One region of the Pseudalkalibacillus sp. JSM 102089 genome, then DNA from elsewhere that is predicted to be linked to it. Evidence: riboswitches for the same ligand, from Rfam matches in the RefSeq annotation. Region 1 holds a riboswitch; each other region holds the start of a gene.
The links. Region 1 has a riboswitch for S-adenosylmethionine ahead of ABVF21_RS14235 (assimilatory sulfite reductase (NADPH) flavoprotein subunit). Riboswitches for the same ligand answer to the same signal wherever they lie in the genome.
Positions count from the first base shown of each region.

Region 1 (4,213 bases):
TAAGAACGAAGTGAACCTTTTACGTGCTGTTGCTTCTATTACTGAGGAGTGCGACGGTGATGTTACACGGATGCAAAAGTTGTATGAGCATAACGTTGGCAGAGACTCACACGAAGAGGAGCTTGAAGTGATTCAAGAATTTGCTAACGGGTATACGATGTAAAAAGCGCTAGTTGGAGTGACTTTCTTCAAAGAACGGAGTGAGATGTATGGCAATCATTCATGTAGAAAATGCTTATTACACACGTGAGAAACAGATGATTTTATCCGATATTTCTTTTTCGGTAGAGAAAGGACAGCATCAGGCCATTGTCGGATTAAATGGATCAGGTAAAACGACGCTACTTCAGTTAATTCACGGCTCGATCTGGCCCCTGCTTCGATATGATCCCATCGTTGAAGTATTAGGGCAGCGTCTTGGAAAAACTGATTTGAATGAACTTAGAAAATCTATTGGCTGGGTGAGCAACGCTTTCACTGAGCGTATTTCTCCCATGCAGGAAGTAACAGATGTTGTGATTAGCGGGAAGTTTGCCTCAGCTGGACTTTATGAGCAGGTGACAGAAGAGGATGAATCTCAAGCGATGAAGGTGATGCAAGAATGGGGGATTGCTCATTTACGCGGCAAACCTTTTCGAATTTGCTCTCAAGGAGAGAAGCAGAAAATCTTGATTGCAAGAGCGTTAATGGCTTCTCCAAAGCTTCTTATTCTAGATGAACCGTGCAACGGACTGGATCTGTATTCACGCGAACAGTTATTAGCTCAGGTTGAACGACTTGGAAAGAAGAAAGAGGGTCCAACCATATTGTATATCACTCATCATATTGAAGAGATTTGTCCCGTATTCACTCACGCTATGATTATGGAAAATGGTCGAATTGCAGTGAATGGCAAGAAGAAAGATGTGTTAACAGCTGAACATCTTAGTAAAAGTATGGGCGTCCCTTTAGAAGTGACGTGGAACAGAGAGCGGCCTTGGGTTCAGGTGATTTCAAATGAGATGAAGCCAGCTTATCCATCTACATAAGGACCGTGTATCTCAAGAAATGTCCAAATTCAATCATTGTCAAAAGGAGGAATGTATTGAAGGATTTTGATTCGCTAACGCATAAAGAAATCGCGATTCGATATACGGTATTGACGCTATTTTTATCGTCTACGATTTTTATAGTGGATTATGACCTTTCACTGTAGTCATATGTCATATGCATGCTGCTATCGATATTTGGTATTGCGGTGAACTTGTTGAAATGGAAACGTGGAAATAAAGTTAACGTCACATCTAAAGATCATGTCATTCGCTCCGGTGTTTTTTCTTTCATGGCTTTTCTCTTGTTGGTGCTGCCTTTTGACTACTCCGTTTGGTTGATGAATCTTATGATTCTATCTCTTGTCATGGCCAATACGATTGATTTCATGCGCATGCGGAATAGGATACTAGAGGGGCAACGTGAGGGATAAAAGACCTGAATCATTTGGATTATTTTTCATGAAGATTCCTGGTGTTATCGCCATTCAGTTAATTGAATGATGATAATTTTCTAATAATATATTGACTTTTATTCGAGCACGAGATAACATTTGAACCAATCATTGTCATTTACAATTTGATAGCAATATTTCTTATCAAGAGAGGTGGAGGGACTGGCCCTATGAAGCTTCGGCAACCGATGAGATGATTCTTCATCTCATACTGTGCCAAATCCAGCAGGTTTATCCTGAAAGATAAGAAGACTGGCTTCGTACTTACAAACCTTTCTTCTTATATTTTAGAAGAGAGGTTTTTTGTGTTGAATGGGTTAGGGGGAATGCAGACGAATTTATTTACGCTTAATTCCGAGTAAACTACTTTCATTACATTGAATTAAAAATGAGTATTGTGAGGTGGATTGTATTGCAGTTACAGGTTGTGAATAGCCCTTTTGACAAAGAACAAACGGAGCTTTTAAATCGTCTCTTACCAACATTAAATGAGACGCAGAAAATATGGCTGAGCGGATATCTTTCCGTACCAGGAAGCTCTGAAGCTGCGGCAGCTACTGAGACGGTTGCTCAAGGTGTTTCTGCTTCAGAAGCATTCTCGAAACAAGAAGCAAAAACACGTGAGCTTACGATTCTCTATGGCTCACATACTGGCAATTGTCAGTCACTAGCGGAATCTTTCTTTGAGCGATTGGAAAACGAGAAATACAGCGTTACCCTTTCATCGCTTGATGATTTTAAGCCAAAGTCACTTAAAAAAGTAGAAGATTTATTATTGATTACAAGCACCCACGGAGATGGCGATCCTCCTGATAATGCGTTAAGCTTCCATGACTTTGTTCAAAGTAAGAGAGCCCCTGAATTAGATGGTCTCAGATTCTCTGTCTTATCACTTGGTGATAGCTCCTATGAGTTTTTCTGCCAAACCGGGAAAGATTTTGACAAGCGCTTTGAAGAATTAGGTGCAACAAGGCTTTATCCTCGTGTAGATTGTGATCTTGATTTCGAAGAGCCGGCAGAAGAATGGTTCGAAGGCGTGACGGGAGTATTGAAAGAAGATCAGTCTACGAGAGAATCGACTTCTGAAACAAAACCTGATGAGTCGAGTCAGACGTATTCCAGAACTAATCCATTCAAAGCCGAAATTCTTGAGAATGTTAATTTAAATGGACGTGGATCGAATAAAGAAACGCGGCACATTGAGCTTGATCTTGAAGGATCGAACCTTGAATATGAGCCGGGTGATAGCCTTGGTATTTACCCGGAGAATGATACTGCTCTTGTCCGTCAGCTAATCGATGAAATGAACTGGAAGCGAGAAGAACAGGTTACGGTGAACAAACAGGGTGACGTTCAGCCACTTGAAGAAGCTTTAACGAAAACATATGAGATTACGAGTCTCACAAAGCCATTGCTCAAGAAGGTCGCAGAGCTGACATCAAGTTCTGAGCTTAAGCGCATGGTTGAAGCGGAAGGCGAAGAATTAAGAACATACCTTTACGGTAGAGATTTAATTGATTTGGTGAAGGACTACGGACCGTGGACCGTCTCGGTACAGGAGTTCGTAAACGTTCTGCGCAAAATTCCGGTTCGTCTTTATTCGATCGCAAGCAGTTCAAACGCAAATCCAGATGAAGTTCATCTCACAATTGGCGCACTAAGGTATGATGCACATGGTCGAACTCGTAAGGGCGTATGCTCTGGCCAATGCGCAGAGCGCTCACAAGCGGGGGATACACTCCCAGTATTTGTGCAGCGAAATCAAAACTTTAGACTTCCGGATCATCCTGACACCCCTATCATTATGATAGGCGCAGGCACTGGCATAGCGCCGTACCGGGCATTCTTACAAGAGCGAGAAGAAAGTGGCGCAAGTGGAGAAACGTGGCTATTCTTTGGTGAACAGCATTTTGTCACAGACTTTCTTTATCAAGTCGAATGGCAAAAATGGTTGAAAGATGGGGTGCTTTCGCGAATGGATGTCGCCTTTTCACGTGATACAGAGGAGAAAGTTTATGTTCAGCACCGCATGCTCGAGCGAAGTAAAGAACTATATGAGTGGCTTCAACAAGGTGCGCACGTCTATGTATGTGGAGATGAGAAGTATATGGCAAAAGACGTTCACGTGGCACTTGTTAATATTTTAGAGCAACAGGGGAATTTCAGTGAGTCAGAAGCAGAAGCTTATCTTGCAGATCTACGAAACGCGAAACGCTACCAGCGCGATGTGTACTAAGCGCATCAGGGAAGGAGATTGGTCATGTCGAATAAGACGGTAACAGAAGACGGCAAACCGAGTGAAATGGAGAAGATTAAAGACGAAAGTGATTACTTACGCGGCTCGCTTGTGAAAAGCTTTGCGGATCCCATCACCGCTTCCATCCCAGACGCAGATACTAAACTATTAAAATTTCATGGGAGCTATATGCAGGACGATCGCGATATTCGTCAAGAGCGAAAACAGCAGAAGCTTGAACCAGCTTATCAGTTTATGGTTCGAGTGCGACTACCTGGTGGAGTAGCTACGCCAGAACAATGGCTAGTAATGGATGATCTTGCGAATCAATACGGAAATGGAACGCTAAAGCTAACAACGCGCCAAACGTTCCAGATGCATGGGATTCTGAAGTGGAATATGAAGAAAAGCATTCAGGCGATGGACCGAGTTCTCATGGATTCTCTTGCGGCATGTGGTGACGTGAATCGTAATGTGATGTGTAATGCCAATCC
Region 1 is NZ_JBEWYW010000006.1:79,343-83,555, reverse strand. It holds gene ABVF21_RS14250 (MBL fold metallo-hydrolase) at 1-163, shown strand, start outside; gene ABVF21_RS14245 (ABC transporter ATP-binding protein) at 210-1,028, shown strand; gene ABVF21_RS14240 (hypothetical protein) at 1,247-1,462, shown strand; SAM riboswitch class I at 1,622-1,733, shown strand; gene ABVF21_RS14235 (assimilatory sulfite reductase (NADPH) flavoprotein subunit) at 1,896-3,719, shown strand; gene cysI (assimilatory sulfite reductase (NADPH) hemoprotein subunit) at 3,744-4,213, shown strand, end outside.

Region 2 (4,213 bases), on a different contig from region 1:
GAATGGCTTACAGATGCACCATTTAATCATTCTAGCCCTAACTGGTCACCGGATGGACAATCCATTGTATATGTGAGAGATCGATGTGAAGAACAGGGGTCCTACATGCGAGCCGACATCTTTATTCAGGGTCTGAATGAAGGATCAGAGCCTGAGCAGTTAAATCGTGAAGGTGGGAGCTTTAGCACGCCGAACTGGTCACCAGATGGGAAGAAGCTCTCATTCATTGGGCATAACTTTGAGCATGAAGGAGCTACGTTAAATAAAATCTGGACTGTTGATATAGCGAAAAAAGAGTTTACTTGTTTAACAGAGGATGTGGATTTAGAGTGTTCGGATGTATTGATTTCAGATATGCACTGGGGCGGCGCTTCTCCTGGTGCGATGTGGAGCCAAAATGGAGATGGACTCTATTTTCTTGCTAGTAAAGAAGGAAACACTGGTGTTTATTTTGTCGGAGAAGATTGCACGGTTCGACAAATAACGGGTGGTGACAGGCACCATTACGCGTTTCACTACTTGCCAGGCGCGAATGAAGCGGCTGTTGCAATTAGCGATCCACTTAACATTGGCGATATTTATACGCTTTCGTTTCATGGCGATCGAGTAAATGAACAGTGTTTGTCTCAATCAAATGCTGACGTTCTCGAAAGCTTGGAGCTCTCGACACCAGAAATGTTTACATACGCTGGGAAAGACGGTTTGGAGATTCAGGCCTGGCTCATGAAACCAAATGATTATCAGGAAGGTGAGGGATATCCTCTTATTCTTGAAATTCACGGTGGACCGCATATGATGTATGGTAATTCATTTATGCACGAATTTCAGCTTCTTGCAGCAAAAGGATATGTTGTCCTTTATACGAATCCACGTGGTAGTCAGGGTTATGGACAAGAGTTTGTAAATGGCTGCCGAGGAGATTATGGTGGAGGTGATTATGAGGATTTGATGGCGGGTGTTGATGTCGCGTTGGACAAGTATTCCTTTATTGATGAAGCTCAACTTTTCGTGACGGGAGGCAGCTACGGTGGCTTTATGACGAACTGGATTGTTGGGAAAACCGATCGATTTAAAGCAGCGGTTACCCAGCGCTCCATTTCGAATTGGCAAAGTTTCTATGGTGTTAGTGACATCGGATACTTTTTCACAAAGTGGGAAGTTGGAAGTGATTTAGATGAAAACCCTGCTAAGCTATGGCATCATTCACCGCTTAAGTATGTGGACCAAATCGAAACCCCACTTTTAATTCTTCATAGCGAAAATGATTATAGGTGCCCTATTGAGCAAGGAGAGCAGTTATATGTGGCTTTAAAGCATCGTGGGAAGGAAACGATGTTTGTAAGATTCCCAGATTCTGATCATAATTTATCAAGAAGCGGTCATCCAGAACTACGAGTGGAACGACTTAAGCATCTAGGAAACTGGTTCGACAATTACCTAGAAGGAAGGCAATAAGAAATCTTTCGACAAATATCGGGCGGTGACAGGCACTTTTTGAGATCTTCCCTTGACGCCCTTCGAGAAAGATACTATACTATTGAAAATAGTTAAATAATATTGAAAACTCTTATCAAGAGTGGCAGAGGGACTGGCCCTGTGACGCCCAGCAACCATCTCAGTTCGTGAGAAAGGTGCTAATTCCAGCAAACGAGCAATCGTTTGAAAGATGAGAGAGAGTTCAGCACTGCTGATAATGATGAAATGATACTACTCTCTCTGTACTTTACAGAGGGAGTTTTTTTTATTGGGAGGGGATTTTAGCAGGTCGAAGTACTTTTTCGCTTTTATGTTTTAGTGCTGAAACGCTTTATATTACTATATGAATTTTAAAGGAGATTGAGAAATGAAGAAATCATTGTATCTATTTGGTGCACTTATTTTAGTCTTTTTGGCAGGTTGTTCAGGGAATGAGGCTTCTGGGGGTTCAGAAGATGACCCACTGAAGGTAGGGGTAACGGCTGGTCCGCATGAAGATGTGATGAATAAGGTGAAGGAACTCGCAGCGGAAGACGGGTTTGAGATTGAAGTGATTGCGTTTAATGATTATGTGATGCCAAATACAGCCCTTGATGAAGGAGAATTGGATGCGAACGTATTTCAGCACGAACCTTATTTGAATGATTATGTAAAAGAAAGAGGACTCGATCTTTCCAAGGTAGCAACTACGATTACTTTTCCAATGGGAATTTATTCTGACAAATATAAGAGTCTTGATGAATTGCAAGAAGGCGACAAAGTTGGCTTACCTAACCATTCAACAGGCGAACCGAGAGCGCTAATGTTGTTTGAGCAAGCTGGCATTATTGAGTTGAAAGATGGCGTTGGTGTTAAAGCAACGATCAAAGACATTGAGAAGAATCCTTACAATCTCGAGTTTGTTCCATTAGAAGCTTCACAAATTCCAAGACAGCTCGGTGAGCTTGCGATTGCAGCAATTAATACGAACTTTGCAATGGAAAGTGGACGCGTACCGAAAGAAGATTCGCTTGAAATGGAACCAGAAGATTCCCCGTGGGTGAACGTGATTGCAACACAAACAGAGAACAAAGATGATGAACGTATTCAAAAGCTAGTGAACTACTATCAATCAGATGAAGTGAAGCAATTTATCCAGGACGAATTTAACGGTTCTGTAGTTGCATCCTGGTAATTCGAAAGAGGAGTGAGCACGATGATTCGATTAGAAAATATAACGAAAACGTATAAAAGCGGTGAGAGGATTACGAAGGCGGTTGATGATGTTTCCATAGAAGTTGAGAAAGGAAGCATCTATGGCGTCATCGGTTATAGTGGTGCAGGAAAGAGCACGCTTGTCCGAATGGTGAATCTTCTGGAGCGACCGACAGATGGAAAGGTATTTATCAATGACATTGAGCTCACTTCTTTGTCTACTGGAAAGCTTCAAAAAACAAGACAGCGTATTGGGATGATTTTTCAGTCTTTTAATTTGTTGAAAACAGGCACTGTGTATCAAAACATTGCCATCCCGCTGAAGCTTACGGGTCTTCGTAAAAAAGAGATTGAAGCGCGAGTTGATAAATATTTAGGTATCGTTGGGTTATCGGATAAGCGGGATGCTTATCCTTCCCAGCTATCAGGCGGTCAGAAGCAGCGTGTGGCGATTGCCCGTGCGCTTGCTCATGAACCTGAAGTACTACTATGCGATGAGGCAACGAGTGCCCTTGACCCAGATACGACAGAATCAATCCTATCTTTATTGGAACAAATCAATCGTGATTTTGGAATCACGATTTTACTCATTACGCATGAAATGCACGTTGTCCAGAAAATATGTCATGAAGTGGCTGTGATGGAGAACGGGAAGGTGATTGAACAGGGGCGAGTGATCGATATCTTTAGTAAGCCTACTACAACGACGGCCAAACGATTTGTTCAGTCGTTATTCCAGGATGAGCTTCCAGAGTCGCTTGTGTCGCGATTGAAAGAGCGTGGTCAGATCGTGAATCTTTCATTTATTGGGGAGAAATCAGGTAGTCCCGCTCTTGCGCTTGTTAGTAAGAAGTTCGACGTGTATCCGTCCATTTTAGCAGGGAACATTACACAACTGAAGGATCAGCCTTTTGGTAGGCTAGTCGTTCATTTAGATGGGGAAGCGGAAGAGACGGCTCGGGCCGTTGCCTTTTTAGAGGAAAGTGGCGTCGTAGTAGAAGGCTATGTTCAGGAGGTGGAAGCTCATGTCAGCTAAGGTATCGGAGTTTATTGATCTTTGGGGTGCAGACATTTGGAACGCGATTATTGAAACATTTCAAATGGTTGGGATCTCACTACTGATTTCAGTGTTGATTGGCCTCCCGCTTGGTGTGCTACTTGTTTTAACTAGAGCTGAAAAAGCATTAGAAAATAAAGTTCTTTTCCGTATATTAAATGCGGCTATAAACGTGATCAGGTCGATTCCATTTATCATTTTACTGTTTTTCATTTTACCTTTTACAAAAATGATTGCAGGTACAACTATTGGAGTAAAAGGTGTGATTGTGCCGCTCGTTGTCTTTACGGCGCCTTATATCGCAAGGTTGATGGAGTCTGCTCTTCTTGAGGTCGATCGTGGAGTAGTAGAAGCCTATGAAGCAATGGGGGTAAAAACGAGACACATTATCTGGCATGTTCTTGTAAGGGAGTCTCGTTCATCGATCGTTCTTGGATTAACGATTGCGACAATTGGACTGATTGGGGCAACGGCAATGGCTGGGCT
Region 2 is NZ_JBEWYW010000002.1:152,503-156,715, reverse strand. It holds gene ABVF21_RS05480 (S9 family peptidase) at 1-1,455, shown strand, start outside; SAM riboswitch class I at 1,565-1,673, shown strand; gene ABVF21_RS05475 (MetQ/NlpA family ABC transporter substrate-binding protein) at 1,844-2,650, shown strand; gene ABVF21_RS05470 (methionine ABC transporter ATP-binding protein) at 2,672-3,706, shown strand; gene ABVF21_RS05465 (methionine ABC transporter permease) at 3,696-4,213, shown strand, end outside.
Region 2: it holds a riboswitch for S-adenosylmethionine, as region 1 does, so the genes downstream of both, ABVF21_RS05475 (MetQ/NlpA family ABC transporter substrate-binding protein) here and ABVF21_RS14235 (assimilatory sulfite reductase (NADPH) flavoprotein subunit) in region 1, are expected to answer to the same signal.

Region 3 (4,213 bases), on a different contig from region 1:
TCACTTTTATTTAACAAACATTGACTCACTTCTACAAGGCCCGCTTTTCCACCAAATAGGACGGCCACCTCCTTCTCTGGATCAAGCTCAACACCAAACTCTCGCTTATAGAAATCAGCCGCGGCTTGTTTCAGAAAGGGCTGTCCCCTAAATGGCGGATACTTGTGGTATGCAGGGTTTTCAGCTGCCTGCTGCAAAGACTCGATAATATGAGCAGGCGTCGGCTGATCAGGGTTTCCTTGTCCAAGGTTAATAATGTCATATCCCGCCTCTACATAACGGTTCACTTTTCCAGCAAGCTTCGCAAAGAATTGTTCTGGTAAACGTTTAAGTGCATCTGAAGTTTGAAATTGTTTCAAATGGAATCACATCCTGTTAAAATTTTCGAGAAATTCTAATAAGTTATGTTATCTTGGATACACAACCATGTAAAGGTCAACTTCTAAACATGTAAGGAGGACAACTCAATGAAAAACCTTGCCCTGTTGCAATTTGATATTGCTTTCGGCAATCCAGAAAAGAATTTCTCTAAAGTTGAAGAGCTTGTTTCTAAGGCGGTGAGTGACAAACCAGATATCATCGTTTTACCAGAATTGTGGTCCACAGGTTATGATTTATCTCGCCTTGATGAAATTGGAGATACTGATGCAGAAAAGTCGATTGCTTTTCTATCTCGCCTCGCCAAAAAGAACGACGTAAATATTGTTGGGGGCTCCATCGCTAAGCATCATAACGGCGAAGTAACGAACACCATGCTTGTGTTCAATCGAGATGGGCAGCTCGTTCATGAGTATAGCAAAGCGCACCTGTTTCGTTTGATGAATGAAGAGAAGTTCCTCGTTTCTGGAAATGAAAAAAGTCATTTTACACTTGAAGAACTCCCATGCGCTGGGTTCATTTGTTATGATATTCGCTTTCCTGAGTGGCTTCGCCTTCATGCAGTTGAAGGTGCCCAAGTTTTGTTCGTACCAGCAGAATGGCCAAAGCAACGCACCGATCATTGGCGAGCATTACTTATCAGTCGCGCGATTGAAAATCAGTGCTACGTGATTGCCTGTAATCGTGTCGGGGCAGATCCTGATAATGCGTTTGGAGGACACTCATTGATCATTGATCCGTGGGGAACAATTATCGCAGAAGCAGGAGAAGAAGAAGTTATTTTAACAGGTTCTATTGACGAAGAGGAAATGTCATCGATCCGGAATCGCATTCCTATCTTTGAAGATCGACGTCCAGATATTTATAAATAATATTCAAAATATTATTGACAAACACGTTCCTTTCTCTGTAACATACATTTCAAGCGAAAAAATTGTAAAATAATTTCATAAACTTTCTCTTATCAAGAGCAGGCTGAGGGATTTGGCCCTATGACGCCCAGCAACCGACCTATTTTTAAGTCCAGATTAAGATGGCTTAAATGGCACGGTGCTACTTCCAACAGGATGATATTCATTCTGGAAGATAAGAGGTGTGAAGTATCTCTATCTTCAAGCCTCTTTCTTCGGAAAGAGGCTTTTTTTATGCCGAAATTCCGATGTTCATGCAATACATCAACCATAAATAGTTGAAAGGGGAATTTTACATGGGTATTCAGATCACTTCAGGGTACACACCGTTTACAACAGAAACCGTAGTGCAATTTTTAGAGTATCACAAGCTTTTGGATCGCACCGCTCCCGTTCATGTAAAGGAAATTGGCGATGGCAACTTAAATTATGTCTTTCATGTTCAACACAAGAAAACAGGACAATCCTGGATCGTCAAACAAGCCTTGCCTTATGCCAAAGTCGTTGGCGAATCCTGGCCGCTTACACTTGATCGATCCAGAATTGAAAGCGAGGCACTCAAGCAAGCTCACGCGCTCGTTCCTGACTTTTCTCCGATCGTTTATTTGCATGACTCGGAAAAAGCCGCAACGGTTATGGAAGATTTATCAACTTACACTATTTTAAGAAAAGGACTTATTGAAGGTCGTATATATCCTGAGCTTGCAAGAAACGTCGGTACCTATCTCGCTCATACACTCTTTTTCACTTCTGATTACGGTCTTGGTTCAGCAAATAAGAAAGAGCTTGCCAAACGGTTTAGTAATCCAGACTTATGTGGCATAACAGAAAGCCTCGTATTTTCAGATCCTTTCTACAATGCCGAAAGCAATGCCTTTACAGAAGAGCTTCGAGCAGATGTTGAATCGCTGTGGGAAGATGACGATTTCCTCACTGAAGTTGCCTCCCTCAAACACTCTTTTTTAACAAAAGGAGAAGCTTTGATACACGGGGACTTACATACAGGTAGCCTGTTTGTTACGGAAAGTTCAACTAAAATAATCGACCCAGAATTTGCTTTCTATGGCCCAGCTGGTTTTGATGTCGGTGCTTTTATCGCCAATATTGCGCTTAGTATCCTGTCGCAGGAGGCACATAGGTCAGAAGAAGAGAAAGAAGGATACCTCGCTTATTTATTTGGCGTCACTACTGAGGTTTGGAACGTATTCGAATCTACTTTCCGATCATTATGGGCCGACCATCTCTCAGAAGATAATCGTTATTCAAGAGGATACCTAGACGCTCTTCTACAATCTATTTTTGTCGATAGCATTGGATTTTCCGGCTGTAAGATCATCCGAAGAACGATTGGACTTGCTCATGTAGAAGAGATCGAGACGATCACTGATCCAAAAGTAAAACTCGCTGTGGAAAAAAAGGCGCTTACCCTTGGAAAAAAACTTATTTTAGACCGAAAAAGCATCACTTCGATTGAACAATACATTAAAGCCATCAAGGAGGTCATTTAAATGACTGTCATCTCATCACTCCAATGGAAAGGTGATCATCTCTTACTGCTCGATCAACGGCAGCTTCCACAACAAGAGATCTACCTTAAGCAAACGGCAATCGAGGATGTCTGGAATAGCATTTCTGCCCTTGTTGTCCGCGGAGCACCAGCCATTGGAATCGCCGCAGCGTATGGTCTTGTTCTTTGGAGTCAGCATGTCCAAACAAACGAAGCAACAGCGTTTAAGACAGCGCTAGTCAACCAAGGGAAATATCTTGCCTCCTCTCGTCCCACTGCAGTAAATCTCTCTTGGGCGATTGATCGCATCATCCGAGCTAGCTTTTCCTTACCGACAGTGAAAAAAATGAAAGAAGCGATTCTGCACGAAGCACTTACCATCCATAAAGAGGATGAGCTTGTCTGTCAGCGGATTGGAGAACATGGTCTGAAGCTATTAAATGATGGGGATACCATCCTCACACATTGCAATGCAGGTGGGATCGCAACAGCAAAATACGGGACGGCTCTTGCGCCTCTCCATCTGGCAAAGGAAAACGGTCTCTCCATCTCCGCAATTGCGACGGAAACCAGACCAGTTCTACAAGGTGCTCGATTAACCGCATGGGAGCTTGAGCGTGCTGGTATTGACGTTACGCTTATTACAGACAGTATGGTAGCTCACGTTTTAAAAACGAAGAAAATCGCTGCAGTTATAGTCGGTGCTGATCGGATTGCTGCAAATGGTGATACAGCTAACAAGATTGGTACGCTTGGCCTTGCCCATATCGCAAAAGCATATAACGTTCCTTTTTATGTTGCTGCACCCATCTCAACAATTGACTACTCGATCCCTAACGGAGAAGCGATTCCGATTGAGGAGCGAGATCCGAAAGAAATTACGCATTATAAAGGTGAACGTGTTGCAGCTGAGAACATTGATGTATTTAATCCTGCTTTTGATGTGACGCCAAATGAATTACTCAGCGGAATCATTACGGAGCACGGTATCGTTCGAACACCGTACGCTGAAAACCTTGCTCATCTTGCTTTGCCACACGCTAAAAACACGGAGGTACATTCATGAAACGCTTAGGACTTATTTTATCCATTCTTCTTCTCATCGTACTTGCTGCTTGTACTAATGAGCAAGATGCCGTAAGTACACCAGAAGCAAGCACAACGGAATCTAGTGAGACAACTTCAAACACAGGTGAAGAAGCGTCTAAAACTTCTTCAGACATTCCAAAAGAAGTTCAAAAACCTATCAAAATAGCAGCGATTATGCAAGCATCCCTCGGTACATTTTCTTCCCAGTACGTAAAAGGAGTTGAAGATCAGGTAGAAAAATTTGGCGGAAGCGTTCAAGTTTATAATGCTGATAATGACCTTTCCAAAATGGCTACACTCCTTGATACAGCCATCAACCAAAAAGTCG
Region 3 is NZ_JBEWYW010000012.1:73,460-77,672, reverse strand. It holds gene ABVF21_RS19445 (pyridoxal phosphate-dependent aminotransferase) at 1-359, opposite strand, end outside; gene ABVF21_RS19440 (carbon-nitrogen family hydrolase) at 468-1,250, shown strand; SAM riboswitch class I at 1,337-1,471, shown strand; gene mtnK (S-methyl-5-thioribose kinase) at 1,586-2,797, shown strand; gene mtnA (S-methyl-5-thioribose-1-phosphate isomerase) at 2,798-3,862, shown strand; gene ABVF21_RS19425 (sugar ABC transporter substrate-binding protein) at 3,859-4,213, shown strand, end outside.
Region 3: it holds a riboswitch for S-adenosylmethionine, as region 1 does, so the genes downstream of both, mtnK (S-methyl-5-thioribose kinase) here and ABVF21_RS14235 (assimilatory sulfite reductase (NADPH) flavoprotein subunit) in region 1, are expected to answer to the same signal.

Region 4 (4,213 bases), on a different contig from region 1:
AGCTTTTTCAAAAAGCGAAGGATGGATACGAACTTAGCGTAGACCTAAGTAAACAGCAAGTAATTGATGGAGAAGGACTAAATGCGTCGTTCGAGATCGATCCTTATTGGAAAGAAATGCTGTTAAATGGATGGGATGAAGTATCTCGAACTTTATCTCTCGAAGATAAAATTAAATTATATGAAGAAAAACAACTTGTAGGAGAGTGAATGACGTTGGGAATTACCAGGAGAAATATAACGTTCATGTCGTAAAAGCAATGGAGAATTTGCTGGAAGCCGTCCACAGGACCCCGCTTCAGCAGTCGACAACGCTTAATGATTATACAAATAGAGATGTCTTCATGAAGATGGAAAACCTTCAACGAACGGGTTCCTTCAAACTTCGAGGTGCTTATAACAAAGTTGCGTCGCTAACGGATATTGAGGCAGCGCGAGGGATTGTTGCTGCATCGGCTGGAAACCATGCTCAGGGAGTGGCGCTTTCTGCTAGAGAGCGTGGAATTAAAGCTAAGATTTATATGCCCGTCCATACACCGACAAGCAAAATTGATGCGACGCGATCTTATGGAGCAGAGGTTGTTCTTGAAGGAGAATCGTATAACGAAGCGTTTAGTGGAGCGGATCGTGAGCGTGTTGAGAAAGGGGCCACATTCGTTCATGCTTTCGATGATCCTGAAGTAATGGCAGGACAGGGAACGGTTGCACTCGAAATGATGCAACAGTGTCCTGACTTAGATGCGATTCTCGTGCCTGTTGGAGGTGGAGGATTGTTAGCTGGAATGGCGATGGCGATTAAGTCGTTCTTTCCTCACGTGAAAATCATCGGGGTCCAGGCTTCTGAAGCATCTGCGACATGGAATCGATTTAAAGGTACTGGTCCTCTTGTCCTTCAATCTGTCAAATCGATTGCAGACGGTATTTCTGTGAAAGAAGCTGGAAAATTAACCTTTCCAATTATTGAAGAGCTTGTTGATGATATGCTAACCGTGTCAGAAGAAGAAATTGCTGCAGCGATTGTCTTTATGCTTGAAAGACACAAAACACTTGTAGAAGGTGCAGGTGCTGCATCGGTAGCTGCTGTCTTATGCAAGTCTAATCGTTTAGAAGGTAAGAGAATTGGTGTTGTTGTTAGTGGAGGGAATGCGGATCTTGCGAAAATATCCCTTTATAAACAACTTTCTCAACGAGCGAAAACCATCAGGCGAATAAGCTGATGGTTTTCTAATGGGGTTCAACGTATATATTTTAGATTATTCCGACTTTTTGCTCAGTAATTGACACTCATAAAGTACCATGCTAGAATTCATTTAGCACTTAACCACAGTAAAGTAATAACAACTATATATCTCTTATTCAGAGAGGTGGAGGGACTGGCCCTATGAAGCCCGGCAACCGTCAAACGACTCGTTTGAAAAGGTGCCAATTCCTGCAAAGCGATTGCTTTGAGAAATGAGAGGAAGACATCGATTTATCAAATGCCTTTCTGCTCAAAGCAGAAGGGCATTTTTTTACTTTACTATACAAAGTGATAAGCGAATTAGGTTTCTAAGTGCATAGAAATAAAGAACAAAGGCATGGGACTTAAGTCCTGTTTCAGGTAGCTGATCATGCAAATGCATAAAGGATGTGAGACATGTGATTGAGCTTAAAGGCATTAATAAGACCTTCTTTTCGAAATCCGGGAAGGTGGAAGCCGTTAAGGATGTTAACCTTGAAGTCAAAAAAGGCGAAATATTTGGTGTTATTGGCTACAGTGGTGCTGGGAAAAGTACGCTAATTCGAATGCTTAACCTTCTTGAGAGACCTACTGATGGGACAGTCACAGTGGCTGGTAATAATCTATCTTCTCTTAAGGGAAAAGATCTTCGTGCAGCAAGACAGGAAATTGGAATGATTTTCCAGCATTTTAATATTCTCTGGTCAAGAACGGTACGTGATAACATCGCGTTCCCTCTTGAAATATCAGGTGTTCCGAAAGAAAAGAGAATGAAGCGTGTTGATGAATTAATTAAACTTGTTGGACTCGAAGGTAGAGAAGGAGCTTATCCTTCACAACTAAGTGGTGGACAAAAGCAGCGAGTGGGTATTGCGAGAGCACTTGCTAATAATCCAAAGGTTTTGCTTTGTGATGAAGCTACTTCTGCTTTAGATCCTAAAACGACGGATAGCATTCTGGAACTTCTGACTGAAATTAATCACAAGCTTGGCCTTACGATTGTCCTTATCACGCATGAAATGCACGTCATACGAAAAATTTGCCATCGTGTAGCCGTGATGGAGAATGGACGAGTAGTGGAGAATGGTTCTGTCCTTGAAGTTTTCCACCATCCGCAGGAAGAGATTACGAAAGACTTTGTTAATCAGCTAAGCGAGCCTGAAGAAATGAAGGAATCGATTGCACATCTGGCAACGAGTCAGGATGGAGAACTTGTTCAGTTTACCTTTGTGAAAGGAAAAACAGGTTCACCACTTGTGACAGAGTTGATTCGTAAATTTGATGTAGAAGTCAACATTATTCAAGGGAAGATTTCTCATACACAGGATGGTCCTTATGGAAAACTTTCTGTGTTCCTTAAAGGGGAACCAGCTGTGGTAGAAATGGCCTTGAATTATGTGCAAGCCCAAGGTGTTAAAGCGGAGGTGATTACGAATGACTGAATCGTTATTTCCTAACGTCAGGTGGGAATCTATGTGGGAAGCCACTCTACAAACAGCGTACATGACGGCAATTTCGGTGCTGGCAACGTTTATTCTCGGAATCCTCCTTGGATTATTGTTGTTTCTAACAGGTAGAGGGAACATATGGGAAAACAAATTTGTGAATAGTATTATTGCCGGAGTCGTGAACTTATTTCGCTCCATACCATTTATTATTTTGATTATCTTGCTTATCCCTCTTTCGGTTTACATTATAGGGACAATGCTAGGTGCTAATGCTGCCCTTCCAGCCCTTATTGCAGGAGCGGCGCCATTTTATGCGAGAATGGTTGAAATTGCTTTACGTGAAGTGGATAAAGGGGTCATTGAAGCTTCTCAGTCAATGGGAGCATCCAATGGTTCGATTATTTTTAAAGTGCTTCTACCAGAAGCAATGCCAGCCCTTATTTCAGGGATTACTGTGACGGCGATAGCTCTTGTAAGCTACACCGCTATGGCTGGTGTCGTAGGCGCAGGGGGTCTCGGAAACCTCGCTTATCTTGAAGGTTTCCAACGGAACAATCCTGACGTGACACTTGTTGCAACAGTATTGATATTAGTAATTGTTGCGATTCTTCAGGTTTGTGGAGACGTTGCAACACGAGTAATAGATAAAAGATAATAAGGAGAAAAGGAGAGGTTATGATGAAAAAGTTTTTATCGCTAATAACAGTTCTTGCTCTTGCGGTTCTTGCTGCATGTGGCAACAATGGCGGAAACAGCGAAGGTTCTGGTGACGGTGGAGATTCGAAGAAAATCGTAGTAGGTGCATCAAACATTCCCCATGCTGAAATTCTTGAAGAAGCTAAGCCGATGTTAGAGGAAAAAGGAATAGAGCTTGAAATTAAAACATTCCAGGATTACATTCTACCTAATAAGACGCTTGCAAATGGTGAATTAGATGCAAACTACTTCCAAACAATACCTTATATGGACTTGCAAATGGAAGAAAACGATAATTATGACTTCGTGAACGCTGGAGGCATTCATATCGAGCCAATCGGTGTTTACTCTCAGGATTACAAGAGCTTAGATGAGCTTCCTGATGGTGCTCAAATCATAATGAGTAACTCTGTTTCTGACCATGGACGTATGCTGTCATTACTTGAAGCACAGGGCCTTATCACATTAAAAGAAGGTGTAAAGGCTTCAGATGCAACAGTTGAAGATATTGCTGAAAACCCTAAGAATATTGATTTCAAAACAGATGTTGAGGCTTCACTGCTTCCACAGATTTACCAGCAAGGTGAAGGTGATGCAGTGATGATCAATACAAACTATGCGATTGATGCAGGACTTAATCCTCAAGAGGATGCCATTGCACTTGAAAATTCAGACTCACCATATGTGAATGTGATTACAGTAAACAAAGGTGACGAAGACAATGAAGCGATCCAGGCGTTAGTAGAAGTTCTTCATTCTGATGAAATTCAAAGCTTTATTGAAGAAGAATACGATGGCGCTGTTGTACCAGTAGACAAATAAGAAAGAAAAAAGGTTCTCCGTCATTTCGC
Region 4 is NZ_JBEWYW010000009.1:70,684-74,896, forward strand. It holds gene leuD (3-isopropylmalate dehydratase small subunit) at 1-209, shown strand, start outside; gene ilvA (threonine ammonia-lyase) at 206-1,216, shown strand; SAM riboswitch class I at 1,349-1,458, shown strand; gene ABVF21_RS17435 (methionine ABC transporter ATP-binding protein) at 1,638-2,660, shown strand; gene ABVF21_RS17440 (methionine ABC transporter permease) at 2,653-3,321, shown strand; gene ABVF21_RS17445 (MetQ/NlpA family ABC transporter substrate-binding protein) at 3,345-4,184, shown strand.
Region 4: it holds a riboswitch for S-adenosylmethionine, as region 1 does, so the genes downstream of both, ABVF21_RS17435 (methionine ABC transporter ATP-binding protein) here and ABVF21_RS14235 (assimilatory sulfite reductase (NADPH) flavoprotein subunit) in region 1, are expected to answer to the same signal.